Gloeocapsopsis sp. IPPAS B-1203: one gene and its partner. The protein of the gene in region 1 interacts with the protein of each later gene in a pairwise test. Links are inferred from orthologs where the notes say so. Each region holds a gene or a part of one and is shown on either strand. Other genes may lie near its edges.

Region 1 (12,002 bases):
AAACTATTTACCAATTTTTCATTTACGCCAGAAACTTGCTTCCGTAATTTCACGTAAGCAATTAGATAAAATACTGTATCGCTTACAGCGCAATGACCAAATTGAATTGAGTTCCTTGCAAGAGGTTACTGCTTATACTCCAGAACAAATTGATGCAGGAATTCCTCAGGATATTGGTGGACCTTTATTTTTTATTGTTGTGAATTAAAGTTTTCTTGAATTATCTGTAGTACTCAGTTTTTATCAAGGTAGCAGGATGGCATCTATAGATCAAATTATCCAACGCGAAGTTAACCCCTTTGATACGACAACCTTCAAACCAGGTAACTTTTGGCAAGAACAGCAAGATCCAGCGTTGAATGTTGATTCGATTCACCAAGAAGCAATTACTACAATTGAGTATACCTTAGCTCAGATAGCAAAAGATCATCGGACGCGCACAATAATGCTTGCTGGTGATTCTGGTTCAGGTAAAAGTCATCTTTTGGGTAGGCTGAAGCAAACACTGAACTCTAAAGCCTTTTTTGTTTACATTGGTCCTTGGGCTGATAGTCATTTTATTTGGCGACACACTTTACGTCAAACAGTTGACAGTTTACTTAAAGTACCAGAAGGACAACAAGAATCACAGTTGTTGTTATGGCTAAAGAGTTTGTCGATCTTTAAACAACGTAATCTTATAGATAAATTACTAGGCGATCGCAAAGCATTTATCCACAAGTTAAAAATAACTTGTCCGTCTGATATGTACAACGCCAATGAGTTTTTTGGTGTGTTGTATGACTTACTTAATCCCGAACTACACCTACTTGCTTGTGATTGGTTACGCGGCGACGATCTTGATGCAGATAGTCTGGAAGCGCTAGGAGTCAAAAATACAATTGTTACCGAAGATGCAGCCCAGAATATTTTAGCTAATTTTGGCAAAATTTCTGCCCAAACTCAACCAATTGTTTTATGTTTTGACCAACTCGATAATATTCCACGTACAGATGGATTTATTGACTTACAAGCATTATTTAGCGTTAACTCTAGTATTCACAATCAATCATTAAAAAACTTTCTAATTATTATTAGCATTATTACGAATACATGGAGAGAAAATAAGAACCGCGTTCAATCAGCCGATAGAGTAAGAGTTGATGATTTAGTTGTCCTCAAACCCATCAAACTTGACGAAGCGGAAGCAATTTGGAAATCTCGCCTTTTTCCTTTACATGAAGAAGCTGATGAATTGCCAATCTCTTCAATCTATCCATTAAAGCGACAAGTTTTAGACGAAAATTTTCCTGGTGGCAAAACCTTTCCTAGAAATACACTAATTCTGGGACGACAATTATTTCAACTGTATAAATTAAAGGTAATTGATTCACCCCCTGTTAAACCTCATTTAGCTGCTTTTCAATTACTGTGGAGTAAAGAACTTAAGAAAATTGAAAAGAAAATTACGCGAATTCGTTATTTATCCTCGCCAGAGCTAATTCAAATGTTACGTGAAGCCTTGGAAGTTTTGGAATTAAAAACTCACCCAAAATTTTTACCTAGTCCTACTTATACCAGTTATTCCCTAAGTTGTTTTTTACCATCACAACAAAAACAAGGTGGAATTGTCTGGATGGAAGATCCCAATATGAGTAGTTTTTTTTATGTGATGAAAGGTTGTCACAAAGCTTTGGAAAAAAAACACTGTCAAACTTTGTTTCTGATTCGAGCAGAAAAACTAGGTAGCAAAACGAATCAAGGCTATCAAATCTACAAGCAAATTTTTAAAGGTTCACCTCATTGTCACATTGTACCAGATCTTACTTCGATTCACTACCTAGCTACTTACCACAGCATGGTTAATGCTGTTAGTTCTAAAGAGTTAGTTATTATAGACAAAATTCCTGATTTAAAAGAATTACAAGCCTTTGTGCGTGAGGCTCAAGTATTGCAAAATTGTAGTTTATTGCAAGTTTTAGGAACTCTTGCTGAAGAAGCAGAACCCAAGCCAGATCGAGATCCAGATCTAGAGCTACAGCAAGTAAAAGAGTTTCTCATAAACTTAGTTACAACACAGCAACTTTTAGGGCGAAATACATTAATACAAAATGCACTTGAAAGCTTTCCTCAAGCCAATGAACTACAAGTTGAACCACTCATTCAGCAGTTATGCCAAGAAAATAAAGTGCAAATTCTTGACCCTAAGGCAAAACCTGAAGCACAACTCGTTTGTTTGGTGCCTAATTCAAAATGAATCAACTTCTCAATAATAAATTAACACAGGCACTATATCTTACTGAAGACAATGATATTCGAGTATTTATTCATCAAATTGTCTCTAGTAACATTCTTTGGTTAGATACAGAAGTTGCTGATTACAAAACTACTTGCCCTAGATTGTCTCTAATTCAGGTTTTAAGCAATCATGAGGATCGTACAGGTAACTCTACGGTAATTTTAGACGTATTGGATAAGCCTAATTTAGTAACGTATTTCGTTCATAAAATTATGGCAAATCCCCAAATCGAAAAAGTCTTTCATAATGCTAATTATGATTTAAGATTTTTAGGAAAAAAAGATGCAAAAAACGTAACTTGTACTTGGGCGATCGCAAAAAAGTTAGCTAAAAACTCTCTGTCTGTTACAAATTTAAAATTAAAAACCTTAGCATCAGAACTTTGTCACTTTGTCAACATAGATCAAACAGAACAGGGAAGCGATTGGGGACAGCGACCATTAACATCAAAGCAGTTACAGTATGCCAAGATGGACACAGTGTATCTAGCTCACGTGCATCGACGACTAATTGAGATAGCAAAAAGTAACTTTGAGCCTACATATAATATGCTAGGAGCTAAAACTGAACCTTCTTTAAGTGTTACTAATGTCAGAGTAGCCTTTGAGTGTCCGCGATTGTTTTATTTAGGCTATCACTTTGGCGGAATGACACTTTTCTTACCTGCGGATACTGCAGTTGGAATTGGGACAGCATTTCATGAATTATCAAATCAATTTGTCCGTATTGCAAAACAAGACTCGCAGTTTTCGGCTTTGTTTGAACTAAATATTGAACAATTAGAGGTAGAAGCGATCGCCTCTGCATTACAAAAATTATTCTATGAAAAAGTTTTTTTTCCTTATCTACAAGTATCTATTCAGAAAGAACCTGGAAAAGCACCCGCATTACATCAACTTTGGTTAGGACTTACGCAACTTATTCACCGTTGGGCGCAGTTATTGATTGGTAATCGTCGCTACTGTACAGCACAAGAAGTTATTTCTAAAACATTTCTAGCGCAAGAACTGAAAATTCAACATTACTTTACGCTTCCCAATGGAACGCAGCAGTTAATTAAAGGTAGATGTGACAGCCTTATCTACGATTTTGCTGAGCAACGTTTGTGTGTAGTTGAGTATAAATCATATCAAGCTGTCGATCAATCAGCCCAGTTAGCGCAAGTCGCGCTTTACAGTTATATGCTGCGTAAAAAGATTGGTGTTGAGATTAATTCCGCCGTTTATAGCGTACTACCCGATTTGCATGAACTCACTTTTACATGGGAGCAACTGGAGAAAACAGTACATCAACTTGTTCCCCAAAAAATGCAACAAATGCAGCAATGGTTAACTTGGGAACCACCGCAACCCGATCCACCACCGCCTACAAGTCAGCCTGATTTATGTTACGTCTGTCCACAGCACAAAAAATGCCAATCTTTTTTTAACGACAGTGAAGCGATCGCTATTGATAGCTTATCAGTAGTGTCATCTCCATCTATTCAGGACAATTCCAAAGCCTCAACTCCTAACGCCGATCGCACTGGAAAAGAGTTAGTTGATACATTAGAATCTTTTGGTATTGGTGTTGAGTACCAAGGTGCTGCTATTGGACCTGCATTTGTACGTGTGAAACTCAAACCTCATGCAGGAGTTAAAGTTGGTTCCATTTTACGCTTATCTAATGACTTACAGGTGCAGTTAGGACTCGCAAATCCTCCTCTGATTGCACCGCAAGCAGGATATATCAGTGTTGATTTACCGCGTCAAGATCGCCAAGTCGCTAGCTTTGAAAAATATGTGCGATCGCAAGTGTTATCTATTGATGCTCAGATAAAAATTGCTATTGGGGTAAACTTAGAAGGACAACTTGTAGAAGCTGATTTGTCTGATCCGAATACTTGTCACTTTTTGGTTGGTGGTACCACTGGTAGTGGTAAAAGTGAGTTTTTGCGATCGCTGCTTCTTAGTCTTATTACTCGTCATTCCCCAGATTATCTTAAAGTTGCGCTTGTCGATCCTAAACGAGTCACGTTTCCAGAATTTGAACAGATACGATCGCTTTATTCACCTGTAGTTAAGGATACCGAACAGGCAATTGAATTAATGGATCGACTCGTGACAGAAATGGAACAGCGCTATCAACTGTTTGAATCAGCAGGATGTGCCGATTTGAATAGCTACAATCAGAAAACGCATTTCTCAACTCCCCGTATCGTCTGTATATTTGATGAGTATGCTGATTTTATGGCAGAAAAAGAAAGCCGCAATGCACTCGAACAAAGTATTAAACGATTAGGTGCAATGGCACGCGCTGCAGGAATTCATCTTATCATTGCTACACAACGTCCTGAAGCTAAAGTCGTTACTCCAATTATCCGCTCAAATTTACCAGGAAGAGTTGCGCTGCGGACTGCGAGTGAGGCTGATTCTGCGATTATCTTAGGGGGAAAACAAACTTCAGCAGCTTATTTACTCGGTAAAGGCGATTTACTCTACCAAGGTGGCGCACAACTACATCGATTACAAAGCTTATTTGCGAAAACGATTCAGCTACCATAATTATGAGAAAGCGATCGCATAACCTATACAACTAAGTTTGCACATTTGAGTAAACTATACAACTACCTACTTTATAGCTAGATTATCTCTTATTTCGCAATCAGATTTTTATCTCCGACTAACAAAGGTGTATAACATCTTACATAAATTATTTTATTTCTTTTACTAATATCAAAAAATATTTATTTCTATTAATTACCTGAACTATCCTAACTTTCTCTGAATAGACAAAATGTTAAATTTGTAGGAGTTTAATATATACAAATGTTGTTTAAGATCTTACTCCAAGATTTAACGAATAAGGAAAGTTCAGTCCTATTACTACAACAAGCTTATGAATTTAACTCTATCTGAAATTTCAACGCTTATGAAACAAAAGTCACCTGTGTTTATTATAGGTGGTTCTCGAAGTGGTAGTAGTATTCTTTACCGAGTACTTCAAAGACATTCTAGCTTTAGACCATATAATAGTAAGGAAAAAACTGGAGTAGATCTTACAGAATCTAAGGTTTTCTATAATTCTTGTATTGATAACAAAAAACCACTCAAGTATTTACTAAATAATACAGATTGCTACCATCGTTTTCTTAAAAAAACTAGGTGGATAAGGGTATTTCAATATTGTTTTTTTACGGAAACGCTATCTACTAAAATTGCTACTAAGTTTAATCTATTAAGATCTTTAACATATAAGCTAACTTTTAATGTACTTTTGCTTCAGACATTTTTTTACTATGCTGAGCAAGCACGAGGTACGAAAAGAATAATTGAAAAAAGCCCTTTACATGTATATAGAATTCCAGAAATAAAAGCAACATTTCCCAAAGCTAAGTTTATCCATATATATCGTCATCCTCTTGATGTATATAGTTCTTATAGGCAGAGGCTCAAGGTTTCTTTGGAAGATGGTATTGAAAAGTCAAATCTTACCTGGCTAATGCTTTCTCCTAAAGATTTTTGTGAACTTTACACGAAACGTATCCAACTGGTATTGAGAGAATATCACTCCAATCCCTGCCAATTTATGTTAATTCGGTATGAAGACTTTATTAGCGAGCCAGAATTAATAATTCGTCGAGTTTGCGACTTTTTAGAGGAATCATACGAAGAGGAGTGTATTCCTGAAAGTAGAAATGAATATCCTGAGTTTGCTGAAGAGAAGATGTATCCCAATCTATTTGGTACGATAAAGAAACCTACTAAAAAATGGCAAGACTATATCAGTGAAGCTGACGCAATTTTTATTGAAGATAGCTTATCTGAGGTGATGAACCAGCTTAATTATCCTAGATATACAAGAATGACACCAAAGTTATCGTCAACTATGCTAGGAGCAGACTAAACTCAAAGCGATCGCAATTTTTGCGAACAGATTTTTGGCATAACAAATCACAAGTAGCGTTAAAAACCTTATGTGAAGACAGTATTTCTTAAATATTGAGATTTATAAAAATGGGAGTAGTGAAACTCTTCAACTTTCTACTAGTTCCCACTTAACATATTATACGGTGTAGTCGCATCGTAAAATCAGTTATTATTTGCAACCAACTTAAATTTAATTGGTCAAAACGTTGACTTTGAAGAGTTTCACCCGCTTATCTGTGAGAAGCCTCATACCTCGCAATGATTCTGTCTAAAGTTTAATATGACTAACCTTTTCTAGTATCATATCCTCTAGATCAGATTTTGACGAAAGTGTTACCCCTCAACGGTCAACCCTGTAAAGTCGTAGTTCTACAGCTAAGTTACTACCAGTTAGCAACTAACTCTTCAATCGTTGTACGGGCTTCGTCTAAAGAGTCTTGACGCGCGTCGTCACCACTGCTGAGGTTATCGGCTTGTACAAAGGTAATATCAGTAATTCCGATTAAGCCAAATACAGCCTGTAAAAAAGGCTTAAGGTAATCATACTGTTCTGCTGGAGTTCCCGATCTATAGCTACCACCGCTAGCAGTCACAACTAGCATCTTTTTGCCATGAACTAAACCTTCGTAGCCTTGCTCAGTAGTGGCATAAGTGCGATTAACACGAATAATCTGGTCAATATATGCTTTAAAAGTAGAAGGTACGCTAAAGTTGTACATTGGGATACCAAAAACGTAGCGATCGGCGGCGAGAAATTCATCTACTAAGTCATCCGAAAGCTTAATTGCTGCATCTAGTTCGGGAGTACGCGCTTCTGGTGGTGTAAATGCAGCAGCAATCCATCCCTCATCGACGTGGGGTACAGGATTTTTGCCCAAATCGCGGTAAGTCAGTGTATCCTCTGGATGGGCATTTTTCCACGCTGTGATGAACTCATAAGAAAGTTTACGTGAAAAAGAACGTTCACCACGAGGACTAGAATCAACATGCAGAATATGTGCCATAAAACAATGGTTCCTAAATATAACTTAACAGTATCACTCGAGTAAATTTAGCATTAATCTACTTTTGTGTCTGTCTACCTCAAGACAGCTAAATCACAACACAGTGTAATCAAGCATTAACTGAATTCCAGGATTTTACTAATGGCTTATATCATTGCAACAGCAAATATGAAAGGTGGTGTGGGTAAAACAACGTTAAGTGTCAACTTAGCAACTGCGCTAGCCAAAGATCATGGTAAAAAAGTTCTTGTTTTCGATTTAGATACTCAAATTAGTGCTACCTTGAGTATGATGTCCCCGACAGACTTTGCAAAGTATCGCAAGACAAAGCGTACTTTGAAATATTTAATTAATCAAGCTATTCAGCCAGAGACGCGCTCAAAAATAAGTGTTAAAGAAGCAATTCATCACAATGTATGTAAGCTTCCTAATTTAGATTTATTACCTGGAGATATTGAGCTGTACGATGAATTTGTTGTTTCTGAAATGCTTCATGAAGAAGCTTTTGAGGTAGATCGATTAGATTTTGAAACTGTCTGGAATCGTTTTGAACGACGATTAGTAAAACAGATTTTAGAGCCAGTTATCGAAAACTATGATTTTATTATTCTCGATTGCGCACCTGGTTACAATTTGATGACTCGAAGCGCACTTGCTGCTAGTAACTTTTACATCCTACCTGCAAAATCTGAGCCATTATCGATAGTAGGCATTCAGTTATTAGAAAGACGTATCGCTCAGCTTAAAGAAAGTCATGCATCTGAGGTTAATTTGAATATCAAATTATTGGGAATTGTATTTACAATGTCGGGTAATTTAATTACGGGACGATACTATAAACAAGTCATGCAAAGAATTCATGAAGATTTCGATGCAGCACAGATTTTCAGGACACAAATACCTACTGATGTTAATGTTGCTAAAGCAGTTGATAGTTTTATGCCTGTTGTGTTGACAAATCCACAGTCTGCTGGCGCTAAAGCGTTTACTCAAATAACGCAAGAGTTTTTACAAAAACTGCAAGCAACTGGTAGCAGTCAACAGCAAACGCAATTGGTCAATGCTAAGTAGGTAGACATAATTAAATATCGCATTTGCTAAGGTCGGTAATGGGTAATCGGTAATCGGTAATGAGAAAAAAGATATTTACCAGTTACCGCCGTTCTGCTTGGGACACCACAAGCAGCGTGCGGCGGCTTCGCCAATTACCAGTTACCAGTTCCCTTTTAAAAGTCTCCAGCTAATGCAGAAACGCATCGTTCGCAGATGAGGGGATGTTCTGATGATTCGCCAACATGGACTGAGTAGTTCCAGCAGCGAATACACTTCGTGTAGGCTTCGCCAACGCACTTTTTGCCATTTGCATGAACAATACCAATGCTTAGTTCATCAGTTTGTAAGTTGTACTTCGCATGTTGCACAGCTTCTGGTGAATCGACGAGTTCTACCTGGGAAGCAATGAATAAATAACGTAGTTCATCAACACCATTAGACTGAAGTGACTGCTTTTCGGGTTGTACTGGTGCATCTGTGATAGATTTAGTTTCAGTAACTAGCGGTTTTGATTTTTGCGATAACATCACGCGCATAAATACGAATAACAAGTAGCGCAGCGTTGCATAAATTCCAATCAGTTGAAATACGCGCGGTAGTAGCGGAATTTCATTGATTCCGACAAGCAGGGCTTTTAATAAACCAATCGGTAAAACAACCAAAGGAAACACCGCAAGAACAACTGCAACTATCCACAGTTCGCGGTATACCTTTAATACATCACGTAAATAGGCAGGCGATCGCGTAAATGGTTGCAAGATCTCTGCTAAATACTGTTGCCAGGTTTTTGGGGTTTCTGTTGCAGAGATTTTAGCTGTTTCTACTCCTTCAGGCGCAACTACAGTATGTTGGGTTGGTGTCGTGCTAGGGTGTAACGCTTGTAATTGTGCTTTGAGTGCAGCATCAGGCACATAAAGCAACACTTTGGCTTCTAAAGAAGAACCAATCATTTTCTCGACTCGTGCTTGTTCGAGAACCTTATTAACTTCTCCACGAATTTGTCGTAGCTTTTGCCAAGAATTACCCAGTTCTGGTTGGTGCCATTGTTGCTCTAATTTCACCCAACCAGCTGCAAAAACTGATTTGTATGGTGTGGGATAAGGCAGTTGCTGCCAAATATCTTCTGCCATGTGACATAGTACAGGTGCGATCGCTCTTGCTAAATTTTCCAGGGCGACACTCAACACAGTTTGACAACTGCGTCGTCGAAATGCATTAGGCGCACTGATGTACAATCTATCTTTAGCAATATCTAAGTAGAAGTTAGATAAATCTACTACGCAGAAATTCTGCACCGTTTGGAAAAACCGGAAGAATTGATAACTTGTCATAGCATCAGTCACGTCTTTGAAGACTTCCGTCATCCGGTGCAGCATATAGCGATCGAGTTCGGGCAACTGCTCATAAGGGACTGAATGTTGAACAGGGTCAAAATCGTGTAAATTCCCAATCAAAAATCGTGCTGTATTGCGAATCTTGCGATAAGCATCCGACAATTGCTTGAGAATATTTTTACTCAGTGGCGCATCTGAGGTGTAATCGACTGATGATACCCACAGCCGCAAGACATCAGCACCATAGGCTGGTTCCTCTTTTTGGTTTTTACCACCATTAATGACAATCTCTGGTTCGATGCCATTTCCCAGCGATTTACTCATTTTGCGACCTTGCTCATCAATTGTAAAACCGTGAGTCAAGACTGTTTTGTAAGGGGCATAGCCGTTGACTGCTACACTCGTGAGTAAACTTGACTGAAACCAGCCTCGGTGTTGGTCGGAGCCTTCCAAATACATATCAGCGGGATAGCGCAATTCCGGACGCTGTTGGACTACTGCTGCCCATGAGGAACCCGAATCGAACCAGACATCCATCGTATCTGTCCCTTTGCGGTAAGAGCGACCATTGTTACGGTAACTTTCTGGTAATAACTCCTCAGTTGATAATTCCCACCATGCATCTGTGCCTTTTTCTGCAATAATTGCTTGCACGTGGGCGATCGTTTCTTCATTGAGTAGTGCAACGCCTGTTTCTTCGTCGTAGAACACAGGGATCGGTACGCCCCAGCTACGTTGTCGCGAAATGCACCAATCTGAGCGTTCGGACACCATTGCAGTAATCCGATTTTCGCCGATTGCGGGAATCCACTTCACCCCAGCAATTGCTTGGAGTGCTTGATCGCGAAATCCTGCTACTGAGGCAAACCACTGTTCTGTGGCGCGGAAGATTGTTGGTTTTTTTGTCCGCCAATCGTAGGGGTATTTATGAACATAAGGTTCTTCTTTGAGTAACGCTCCCGCTGCAGATAGAGCATCAATGACTGCAGAATTGCCATCACCGAGGACATTTAACTCTGCAAATTGTCCTGCTTCTGCAGTAAAGTTACCATCAGCATCAACTGGTGCCAAAATTGGTAAACCGTATCTTTGACCAACAATATAGTCATCTTGTCCGTGACCTGGTGCGGTGTGGACTAAGCCTGTACCTGACTCGGTTGTAACATAATCACCACCAATCACGACTGGACTTTCGCGATCGTAGAGTGGATGGCGGTAGGTCGTGTGTTCTAAATCCTTACCACTGACTTTAGCTTTGATAGTAAGATCCGTTGCGAGAATTTGTGACAAGCGTTCTACTAAGTCAGCAGCGACGATTAAATATTTGGCATGTTCATCGGTGGGAACTTCTACAACCGCATATGTCAGTTCTGGATTGACAGCCACCGCTAAGTTAGCTGGAATTGTCCAGGGTGTCGTTGTCCAGATTGCTACACTCAGATGTGGTAAAAATTCCCCTAGTGCAGAGACAGCTTCAGAAAGATGAGTGACAGGGAAAGCAGCATAAAGACTGCGCGAAGTATGACCTTCAGGATATTCTAATTCAGCTTCTGCCAAAGCTGTTTTTGAGCTAGGACTCCAATGGACAGGTTTCAGACCGCGATAGATGTATCCTTTTAAGACCATTTGCCCAAATACACCAATTTGTGCTGCTTCGTATTCAGGCTTTAAAGTTAAATAAGGATTGTCAAAATCACCCCAAACGCCGTAGCGTTGGAAACTTTTGCTTTGTTCTTCGACAGCAGCTAAGGCAAAGTCTTTTGCTTTGCGACGCAACTGTAGCGGCGTGAGGTTTTGTCGTTCAGCCGCCTTCATATTTTGTAATACTTTGAGTTCAATCGGCAAACCATGACAATCCCAGCCAGGAACGTAGCGCACTTTACGTCCTTGCAGCAACTGAAATCGGTTAATAATATCCTTGAGAATTTTATTAAGTGCATGACCGAGATGCAGTGAGCCGTTAGCGTAAGGTGGACCATCGTGTAAAACAAAAACCTCGCCTGGGTTGTTCTGCGACAGGCGATCGTAAATTTGGTTTTCTGCCCAAAATTGTTGAATTTCTGGCTCGCGCTTTGTGGCGTTTGCCCGCATGTCAAAGTTGGTTTTAGGCAGATTAACAGTATCTTTGTAAGAAACGGGCGGCGAGGTATCCTCGCCGACATTAGTTTCGTAGCTTCCTGGTTCTGTCACAGTTTAATGCCGAAAGATGATGAAGTCTTTTGCAACTATTATAGGAGGGACTGGGGGTGCTTAGACGAAAGGCTTATGAGAATTCGATGAATGGCGATCGCTCACCGATGAACCCCGTTCGGCTTTGCCCTTGCGCAGAGAATTGCTCCTAAATTCTATTTGCCAGATAAGCAACAGATGAGCTTAGTATTGCTAGTGGCTCATCACCCAGTATTTATGTATCCGCAGACGATAA
Region 2 (11,117 bases), on another replicon or contig:
AAGAGTTGTTCGCGAGAAAAATCGGCTTTGAGTCCAGCTAAAACAGTTGCACCAGGTGCAGCCCAGACAATATGCCAAGCTTCAGTTTTACCATTAGGTTCGTTATATACGCGCTTTGCTGTTTCATCATCTGCATGAAGATGCACAGGTAGCATATGCGAAGCATCAAGAAACTTTTCGAGGATGGGAAAGTGCGGGCCACGCCAACCACTACCGACAAGTTCCTCAGGATATTCTAGTACCAGATCGTGTAATGTGCGACCTGCAAAAGCACCATTGGTAACAGTTCCAGTTGTATCTTGATAGTCGCTAATTTCCCAGGTTTCGGCAATGACACCTTCTGGTGGTAAGCAAGGCTTGCCAAGTTTATCAGCGATCGCTCTTTCTCCAAACGCATACTTGCGAATGTGCGTTGTTAATTTAATGGGATACCAATTCATCTCAATCTCCTAAATGATGCCATTGATGTAACGATGGATACAGTAATTGATAGCGTTGCCAAGCTGCTTCTAGAGAGGAATCTGGATTATTTGGTGTTGTGTTCTGTCCAGATGTTTGTGTGGCGATCGCATCTTGCAAGACTCCAATACCCATCCCTGCTAAAATTGCTGCACCGCGTGCGGAAGCGGCTGCGACTGTTGTGGTGTAGAGGGGAACTTGTAAAACATCAGCGAGTAATTGTTGCCACACAGGTTCGAGAGTTCCACCACCAGCTAAGCGTAATTGAGAAACTGTGACGCCTGTGGCTGTAATTGCCTCTAAACCTTGCTTCAAACTAAAAGCAACTCCTTCTAAAGCAGCCCGCATTAGGTGTGCGCGAGTGTGATGTAGCCCTAATCCTACCCAAGCGCCGCGTGCGTGTGGATCGAGGTGCGGAGTGCGATCGCCAGTCAGATACGGTAAAAACGTCAAACCTTCACACCCTGGAGACACTACAAACGCCTCAGCATACACTTGTTCCCAACTGTAATCTAAGATGCCTTTTACCCACTCTAACGCGAGTCCCGCATTTTGAATTGCTGCTAATGTATACCATTGCTGAGGTAGCGCAGCACGATACAGATGTGTACGACCGTGAGGATCGATGATTGGTTGAGAACGTGGTGTAATAATTTGTGCCGCAGAACCTACGGTAAGTTGCACGGTTCCTGGTTGAACTAAATCATTACCTAACGCAGCAGCCGCAGTATCAGCTGCACCTGCAATTACCGAAGTATTGACAATTAGCCCAAGATGTGTAGCAGCTTTTGGTGTTAAATTTCCCGCAAGGCTACTACTTGATGGTAAAAGTTCAGGTAGCCAATCGGAACGTAATTTTAAGGTGGCAATAACATCAAGCGCCCAGCAATCGGAGACAACATCATAAAGCAACGTTCCTGAAGCATCTGAAGGTTCAGCGGCGACTTTCCGTGTTAGGCGCAAGCGTAACCAATCTTTCGGTTGTAGTACCCACCGCGCCTTTGCATAAGTTTCGGGTTCGTATTGACGTAACCATAATAAACTGGCTCCTGCCATACCTGTAGCAATGGGGTTAGCAAGTTTACTGCGAAGATCAGCAGCGAGTCCATCATATTTTGGCAGCATTTCACTCGATCGCGTATCTGCCCAGAGAATCGCCGGACGTAACGGCGTACCTTCACTATCAATTAAAACAACGCCGTGCATTTGCCCAGAAAGTGCGATCGCTTGTATATCTTTGGGATTTTTCACGGCATTTTTAACAGCAATTGCAACCGATTTCCACCAGGCTTCAGGATCAGTTTCCGCCCATCCTGGATATGGTGCATTCACATCGTAAGCACTCGAAGCTTCACCAACTACTGTTCCATCTGTGTCTAAAAGTAATGCTTTAACAGAACTAGTACCTAAATCAATCCCCAGGAGCATGAGATTTGCCTTAGATTGTGGACTACTCGCTACAGGTAATGGGTAACGGGTAACTGGTCATTGGCAAGAATCATCCGTGACCTATTACCCGTCCTCAAAAGGTGTAATCTTAATTATGCATATCTCAAAAGATTCAATTTATCTTGCCAGCTGCACTATCAAAGTGTTAGCGCTTTCTAGAACGTCTCCGCAGACGATCGATTGTGACCGCAAAGATAATGACTAAACCTTTGACGACGAGTTGCCAGAAAAACGACATATTCAGCAGCGTCAAACCGTTGTTAAGAACAGCGATGATCAACGCGCCTACCAAAGTGCCGAAAATCGTACCAATACCGCCAGAGAAACTCGTACCGCCTAAAATAACAGCCGCGATCGCATCGAGTTCATAGCCATTTCCCAGCATTCCCGTGGCACTGTAAAGACGGCTAGCACTCATAACGCCTGCTAAGCCTGCGAGCAAGCCGCTGACACCATAGACAAATAACAATACTCGATTGACCTTAATACCTGTCAGCCTAGCCGCTTGCTGATTACCGCCCACAGCATAAATTTGTACGCCTAAGACTGTACGGCGGAGGATAAACCAGCTAACAAACACTGCTAGCAGGGCAATCACAACTAACCAGGGTAATGGTCCTAAATAGTTGTTACCGATCCACGCAAAATTGAGATTGCGATTGATAACTGTTGTGCCATTTGCTACCAAGTAGGCAACACCTCGTAGAGCCGTCAATGCACCTAAAGTGACAATAAACGGCGGTAAATCCAAAAAGGCAATTAATGCACCGTTTAATAAACCTAAACCTAAGCCTGTCAAAAGTGCCGCTGGAACTGCAAACCATCCGATTCCTGGTAGAAGTGATGCCAAGACTCCGACTACGGCAGAAACTCCTAAAATCGAGCCAATCGATAAGTCAATCCCGCCCGTTAAAATGACGAACGTCATCCCCGTTGCTAGCACGATATTGATTGATGCTTGCCGGAGAATGTTAACAATATTACCAGGGGTGAGAAAGTTAGGAGTAAGGAAAGTAAATAGAATGCCAATCAGTAACAGAATTGGCAGAATTCCTGCTACTTGAAGTAAATTATTTGTCGATCTGCGTCCACCGACTGGAGAGCGATCGCGTGTCTTTGTTCTAACAGGTCTTGCTGTTTGACTCATATTCCTACCTCGGTTGCTCCGGTGGCGTAAGCCATAATGTTTTCTTGAGTAATGTCTGTACCAGTAAGTTCACCTTCTAAGCGCCCTTCGCGCATGACTAAGACGCGATCGCTTAATCCAATAATTTCGAGCAATTCACTCGAAACCATCAAAATAGCCATGCCTTGCGCGGCTAAATCGCTAATAATTCGGTAAATTTCGCTTTTTGCCCCAATATCTACACCCCGCGTCGGCTCATCGAGTAGCAAAACTTTAGGATTAATCGCTAGCCAGCGCGCTAGCAACAACTTTTGCTGATTTCCACCCGATAAATCGAGCGCTCGATTTTCTAAACTAGCTAAGCGGATATTAAAGTCATCTACGGCTTTTGAGGCAACTGTCCCTAGTTTTTTAAAGTTAAGTAAGCCGGAATTAGCATTGCGCTTGAGGATATTGAGCACAATATTCTGACGACAACTCATCTCTAAAAATAAACCTTGGTCTTTGCGGTCTTCTGGTACATAGGCAATTCCCGCTGCGATCGCATCACTCGGTTTATCGATTCTCAGCGGTACGCCGTTCAAAAACACTTCACCACTTGCTTTAGGGTCAGCACCAAAAATCAACCGCGATAGTTCAGTCCGACCTGCACCCACCAATCCTGCTAGCCCGATAATTTCACCAGCATGAAGTTTAAGACTTGTTGGCTGTATCTTTCGTCCGTCACTTAAATTTTTGACCTCCAAGACGACAGAACCAAGTTGTTTTTCTGGACGTCGTTCAAACAAGTCTTTAACAGGTCTACCCACCATCATCTGTACTAATCGCTCGGAAGAGATTTCCTCGCGCGTTAGACTACCAACGTACTCACCATCGCGTAGCACGCTGATTCGATCAGCCAAAGCGTAGATTTCTTCCATGCATGGCTAATGTAGATAATGGCAATGCCATCAGCACGCAGTTTGCGAATCAATTCAAACAAACGTTCAGTTTCGCGGTCTGATAAGGCTGCTGTTGGTTCATCCATAACAAGGATGCGGCTATTATCTTTCAGCGCCCGCGCAATTTCAACTTGCTGTTGTTCTGCAATCGAGAGACTAGAAACAACATCATTTGGTCCAAAACTTGCTCCCAAGCTGTTAAGTACCTGTGCGGCTTCTTGGTTCATGCGATCGCGATCGAGTAAATATCCCTTGGTAAACTCGCTACCCATGAAAATGTTTTCAGCCACAGTTAAATTGGGTGCAACGTTGAGTTCTTGGTAAATCAACGCAATACCTGCTTGTCTTGCGGCTTTGGGGTCAGAAATTTTAACCGTTTCGCCGTTGATCCGAATCTCGCCTTCATCGTTTTCGTAAGCCCCCGCGAGAATCTTCATCAGCGTACTTTTACCCGCGCCATTTTCACCCATCAGCGCATGAACTTCGCCTGGATACACACTCAAGTCAACGTTGCTTAGTGCTGATACACCATGAAACTTCTTTGAAATGCCGCGCATTTCGAGTCTGGGAATTGTGGAAGATTGAGTTGCTGTCATGGCAGTAATTTTTTAGTATGTAGCAGATGCCCTACGACTGAAGTCGGGGCTATCTAAGCGAGTGTAACTTCGTACACTAAAATGAGACTTTTGTCAGTAAGTTCACGGAGGTGGACTTTGTTTATTCGCTCAGACCAAACAAGATTTTTATGAGTAATTACACGGAGGTAGACAAAGTTCATTTAGGTGCGAATTTATTCGCTCAGCATTCACGCAAGAGGTCTATTGTGTCCAACCTGCGTAATCTTTCACGTTCTCTCGCGTAATCAATCTGACTGGAATCAAGATGTTAGGATCTTTAGGCTTTTTCCCGTTGAGGATATCGTTGCCTACCTGAACTGCTGTTTGGGTCATGCCCAAAGGATCTTGAGCAGCTGTCGCCACAAATATACTACTAGGGTCTTCGATCGCATCTTTGGCTTCAGGCGCGCCGTCTACGCCAACAATGAAAAATTCGTTACGTTTGGCTTGCCTTGCGGCTAACTCTGCACCTACTCCGGTCGGATCGTTAATCGCAAACACGGCATCGATTTGTTTAAACGAAGTTAGTAGGTCGGTCATTACCCTCAAACCACCATCTCTGCTACCTTCAGCGTTTTGGTCTTGAGAAAGTATTTTGATGTTAGGGTAATTAGCAAAGCTTTGTTCGCAACCCTGAACGCGGTCAATAACTGATTTAACAGGTGGACCATTGATAATAACAACATTACCTTGCCCATTCAGGCGATCTGCAATGTATTGACAGCTAATTTGTCCTGCTTGCAAATTGTTTGAGGTGACGGTAGCATCTACACCACCTTCCGCGCCTGTATCAACTGCAATCACGGTAATGCCAGCTTCTTTTGCTTTTGTCACCGCAGGCGCAATCCCTGCACTATCACCAGCATTTAGTAAGATTAAGCTTGTGTTAGCAGCGATAAAGTTTTCCATCTGGTTAAACTGCAAGTTCAGATCGTACCCGCTAGAAACAATTGTGGTGCGCACGCCTTCTCCACCAATTCTTCTTGCTTCCGACTCAGCGCCTCGCCCCATAAGTACAAAGAATGGATTACCAAGATCGCCTACTGTTAAAGCTACTGATTGCAGTTTTGAATTTGGATTCGTTTGCGACTGGGTTGTATTATTTTGCGAAGGTGAGCAAGCAACAAGTACGGTACTTGCCACACTTAGAAATCCTAAGCTAAGCGCAATTTGCTTCACTGCAATATCTCCTTATTCGTTAAGGACACTCCTTTTTCTAAGGCGCTAATCATTAAACTCAATTCAAATGCGATCGCTACTTTTTTCACTTCTGTCTCCACCAAATCATGTATGGATGAGTCAGAATATTGACCTGCGGTTGCTGCCACTGTTGATAAAATTGCCTATCAAACTCATAGCTCGATATTGTCAAAAAGTGTTACTATTTCCACTTTTCAGATTGCCTTTTGTCTTGCTTTAGTGTTCAAACTTTACTTTTTCTTAAGTTGCTGCTCTTTGAAAGTGCCACATCACTTAAGACAATATTGTTTCTTTTTTCAAAATTAATTTTTATGGCTAAAGTAGACAAATGGATGATAAAGAGTGTAATTAGTTCACTACTTTGATCATTATTGCAGGCTTTTCTTTGATTAACTCTCCATCTTTTAATTATGATCCCTGAGATAATTACTGTATATCTATCTGACAGCTTATATCCTAGGGATCAACAAATTTAGCACAAAAAGTAGTATAATAATCTATTAAATTATATTAACTAATTACAGGTAATTAGTGTTAACAAACCGCAACAAAAACCAATTTTTAAACTAGAGTAATTCTACTCAATTAATACTTTTAAGTGCAGTATAAATTGCTGTAAAACGCTGAAATGCGTCAGTGTAAACTGGATAAGAATTGGGCTGAGTGTATTCTTCAATTGCAGGTAAAAGCTGAAAAACTGTTTCTAAATTCGGGTAAACATCACAGCCAACCAAAGCTAATAACGCCGCGCCATATGCCGCACCTTCTGTTAATACCGGTTTGGCAAGATTAATACCAAGCACATCCGTAATAATTTGTAACCAAAGCGCCGATCGCGAACCACCACCCGTGGCGACAAGTTCATGAATTGGTGCGATCGCCTTTGGCGCTGCGCTGCGCGCAATCGCCTCTATCACCTCTAACGCCGCACGTAAACTGTACGCAACGCCTTCGAGTACCGCCCGCGTCATTTCTGCTTTGCTATGCGCTAAAGAGAGATTCAGCCAAGCACCACGCGCCTCAGAATCAAGAAAAGGACTGCGTTCGCCTGCCAAATGCGGTAAAAATATCACACCACCTGAACCAGGAGGCGCACTACTCGCCCACTCCGTCAACTCGTCATAGCTAAAATCAGGGAAAAAAGTATCGCGATACCAGCGTAACGAACCACTTGCTGCTAATGTGACACCTAACAAGTGATAACTACCATCAGCATGACAAAATAAATGGACTCGTCCTTCGGGTTCAGGAATAGGTTGCGACAAGGGAACAAAAATAACTCCTGAAGTGCCAATACTGAGACTACCGCGATCGCAATTTGTACTAGAAATTCCTAAACCAATCGCCGCAGCTGCGTTGTCACCACCACCAGCAATAATCGGTAAACCTGCGGGTAAACCAGTCATACTCGCAATTTCCGGTGTTAATTTTCCGACAACCGCAGTCGAGGTAATAACTTGAGGAAACAACTGCGGATTAAGATCGAGGGCAGTGAGAATGTCTAAATCCCAAGTGCGATCGCCTAAATTTAAACATCCCACCCCCGAAGCATCTGATGGTTCCGTGGCGATTTCCCCTGTTAATACGTATCCCAAATAGTCTTTCGGTAAGAGTACATGATGCATCTGACTAAACGCCTGCGGTTCCGATTCACGCAACCACACAATCTTGGGTAATTGAAAGCCTGTAATTGCGGGATTTCCTGTGCGTTGAATCAATTCTTGTCGGGGAACTATCGTTTCAATCGTCGTAACCGCTTTACCAGTACGTTGATCGTTCCACAAAATTGCTGGTCGAAGCACATTTCCTCCTGCATCAAGAGGAACCATCCCATGCATTTGCCCCGATAATCCTAAACCAACAATCTGGTAATCTTTCAATTGCTGAACTACCTCAGTCAAAGCCTGAAAAGTTGCTGCAATCCAATCATCGGGGTTTTGCTCTGTCCACCCAGGATGCGGTGTGAGTAATCGATAGCTACGCGTTGCTTGGACGGCGATCGCACCTTGAAGATTCACTGCAACAACTCCCACACCACTAGTACCAAGGTCGATTCCTATCACAACATAATTACTGTTAACCAAATTTAAAGTCATTTGTTCTTCACTTGCGTTATTTGATAAATAGAGCAGCAACCTCAACCCTAGCAATCCTCATTGTGCGTGAAGAATCTCTCTTAATTTCCCTTCCTCTGTGTTCTGTGCGCCCCTGCGGTAGACTGCGGCAAATCGCTACGCGTTTACGTTACAAATGTTACAACGCAGATAGAATTGCTATAAGCATTCATAACTCACAATTAACAATTAAAGATTAATCTTCAAATAAGTAACCCTCTACCCCTATGAATCCTCGTGTCCTCGTCTTCGGTAGTATAAATATGGACTTAGTTACCAAAGTTCCGCACTTACCTATTCCTGGCGAAACTTTATTAGGTCATAGTTTTGCGACTGTGCCTGGAGGAAAAGGCGCGAATCAAGCGGTAGCAGTGGCGCGCTTAGGAGTACCTACAGCAATTGTGGGACGCGTGGGAAAAGATCAATTCGGGCAAGAGTTACTGCGAAATCTGCAAAGCGATCGCGTTCAAACTGATGGTGTATACATTGATCCGTCAAATACTTCAGGAGTTGCAGTCATTGCAGTAGACGACAATGCCGAAAATCATATTATCGTGATTCCTGGTGCCAACGGCAATGTTGGTGAGGAAGATATCAAACGTCTCACACAGCAGCTATCAGCAGCAGTCTTGCTATTACAACTAGAAGTTCCACTTTTCGCGGTACAAAAAGCAGCACAAGCAGCACAACAAACAGGTGTTAAAGTCATTTTAGACCCAGCGCCAGCACCTACTGAGCTACCATCAGAACTTTATCCGGTAGTTGATATCATTACACCGAATGCAGTAGAAGCAGGACAATTAGTAAATTTTCGAGTCGATAGTCTTGAAAGCGCCGAAAAAGCGGCATTAGTACTACAGCAACGTGGTGTCAAAACAGCAATTATCAAGTTAGGTGCTAAGGGCGTTTTCTGTGCCACCCCAGATGAAACCTTTTTTGTTCCTGCTTTCTCTGTAAAAGCTGTAGATACCGTTGCAGCAGGAGACGCATTTAATGGTGGACTAGCAGCCGCGTTATCTCAAGGATACTCGCTTCGCGAAGCCGTTGTATGGGGCGCGGCAACTGGTGCGCTGGCAACGACCAAGTCAGGCGCACAATCCTCATTACCTACACGCGAGACAGTTGAAGCTTTTCTCCAAGAACACGAACGAAATTAACAAGTCACAACAAGATCGCTCCACAACTGCGATCAAACAACACAGAGGTTGCTTGTTTTAAACTTTAAAATTTAGGTAGTAGTTCACGCTTTTTACAAACTTCTTCAATATAAACATCTTTGTATTGATTTTTAATCATCTAAAGAATAGAAGGTAACTACAATAAATATTTCACCAAAGAAAACATTTGAGGAATGATTAGCTTTTATGAGACACCATTAATTCAAAAAACATTGGTGTGTTATTTCAACTATTACAAGAATCTTCAAAAGCAGGTCAGCAATATGGAATAGAAGCTGTTACACGAGCTATCAAGATAGAAGCAGCAGGCTATATACGTTAATATAACCGTCTCAAATTGTTCGCGATATAATCTTTTTTCTTGGTGTGCTTTATGTACTACTCTAATGGAAAGCTACGCCCATGTGGTTCGTTTCAAAACAGATTTTTAAAAGACAACAACTGTCAAAAAAATCAGAGTAACTTTATGCAATCTGCAAGCTAGATTCAATTTCTTCAGATTTAGCTTCATAATCTACTAGCTGCACGATCGCTTGATCAATGACTTCTAACCCTTGATCGACAGTTTCAATTACACTCAACAATCCACGTAACTCCGCCGCACCTGTAAAGCCTTTCGCGTACCATGTCATATGCTTGCGGGCTTGTCGGACACCGCGATCGCCTTTATATTCCCATAAAGCTTGGAGATGTTCTCGCGCACATTGCAACCGTTCTACAGGCGTTGGTGGTGGTAACTCTTGCCCAGTTTTGAGAAAGTAATCAATTTCCCCAACTAAAAACGGATAACCTAGCGTTCCTCGCGAACACATAACCCCATCCGCACCTGTTTGTTCCAAGCAGCGTACTGCAGCTTCTACTGAGAAAATATCACCGTTGGCAATGACTGGAATCGACAAAACTTCCTTAACACGCGCAATCCATTCCCAACGTGCGGAACCATTGTAACCTTGAGCGCGGGTGCGACCGTGGACTGTAATCATCTGCGCCCCAGCGTCTTCCATGCGCTTAGCAAAGTCGAGAATTGTAATTTCTTTATCAGTCCAACCAATGCGAGTTTTTACTGTCACAGGGACATCCACCGCCTTAACGACAGATCGCACAATTTCTTCTGCAACTTCCGGTTGACGCAACAATGAAGAACCACCACCGTTTTTGGTGATTTTATTCACTGGACAACCCATATTAATATCTACAGTGTCTGCGCCTTCCTCTACTGCCATCACCGCTGCTTCTGCCAAGAAATCTGGGCGACAATCGAATAGCTGAATACTAATCGGTCGTTCGTTCGGATCGACTTCCATAATTATGGGCAACTCTTTAACGTAATGCAGCCCTGTCGCGTTTACCATCTCGGTGTACATCATTGATTCGGGTGCATAACGCCGCACCAACCGCCGAAATACCAAATCAGTGACACCAGATAAAGGCGACTGCAAAACACGGCTTTTAACTGCGAGTGAACCGATTTGCAGTGGTGTGGCAAGTCGAACTTGTAAGTTGGGAGACAGCGCGATCATAAATACAAAAAACTATTGCGATGAGCACTGAGTAGAACTTCACTATCTTAACGATAATTACAAAGCGATTAACTACTAGCTGTTAATACTAATTGAGATGGGTTTATTCTTACACCGATCCTACTCCTGTTTTTACTCTTAAGGTGAGTTCAGCTGTTTAAAGGCGACGTGTTCTTCAAAGTTTCCGACTACTAAAAGGCGATCGCCTGCTTCTAAAGTCATTTCACCTGTAGGATAGCGATAAAGTTGCTTATGACGTTCAATTGCCATAATCGTCACTCCTGTTAAGCGCCGAATGTTAGCTTTAGCAAGGCTTTGCCCTAACAATGGAGAATTTTCGTCCAGGACATACCAGTGTCTTTTTAGTCCTTCAATAACGGTTTCTAAATCTGCTGCTCCCCAATACTCCGACCGTTCTGGTAGAATATCGCGATATCGTCCGTTCCGATAGCGCGTGACAACCTGCTGTACTGCGTACGGTGAATCTCCGAGTTTTAAAAGCAGATGTGCGCC

What was found.
Region 2: the proteins of ileS (region 1) and CSQ79_RS18120 interact in binary tests that used the Escherichia coli proteins (3 or more experiments, as listed by UniProt). The link is inferred for Gloeocapsopsis sp. IPPAS B-1203 from one-to-one orthologs.

Annotation. Positions count from the first base shown.
Region 1 is NZ_PEIG01000001.1:408,780-420,781, reverse strand. What follows is about bases 8,217-11,972. They hold ileS (isoleucine--tRNA ligase), read right to left. Parts: upstream 11,669-11,972; coding sequence 8,417-11,668; downstream 8,217-8,416. Other genes in these bases: CSQ79_RS01875 (ParA family protein), read left to right, coding at 8,217-8,261. Also shown: CSQ79_RS01900 (hypothetical protein), read left to right, coding at 1-208; CSQ79_RS01895 (AAA family ATPase), read left to right, coding at 257-2,236; CSQ79_RS01890 (DNA translocase FtsK), read left to right, coding at 2,233-4,821; CSQ79_RS01885 (sulfotransferase family protein), read left to right, coding at 5,156-6,163; CSQ79_RS01880 (FMN-dependent NADH-azoreductase), read right to left, coding at 6,570-7,190; more of CSQ79_RS01875, read left to right, coding at 7,332-8,216. UniProt on the Escherichia coli protein: Catalyzes the attachment of isoleucine to tRNA(Ile). As IleRS can inadvertently accommodate and process structurally similar amino acids such as valine, to avoid such errors it has two additional distinct tRNA(Ile)-dependent editing activities.
Region 2 is NZ_PEIG01000010.1:142,078-153,194, forward strand. The notes cover bases 3,783-6,653. They hold CSQ79_RS18120 (ABC transporter substrate-binding protein), read right to left. Parts: upstream 5,772-6,653; coding sequence 4,794-5,771; downstream 3,783-4,793. Other genes in these bases: xylB (xylulokinase), read right to left, coding at 6,374-6,653. Also shown: CSQ79_RS18100 (type I phosphomannose isomerase catalytic subunit), read right to left, coding at 1-440; xylB (xylulokinase), read right to left, coding at 442-1,887; CSQ79_RS18110 (ABC transporter permease subunit), read right to left, coding at 2,054-3,055; more of xylB, read right to left, coding at 6,654-7,888; rbsK (ribokinase), read left to right, coding at 8,134-9,063; tRNA dihydrouridine synthase DusB, read right to left, coding at 9,549-10,604; CSQ79_RS18140 (monovalent cation:proton antiporter family protein), read right to left, coding at 10,743-11,117. UniProt on the Escherichia coli protein: Part of the ABC transporter complex RbsABC involved in ribose import. Binds ribose. Also serves as the primary chemoreceptor for chemotaxis.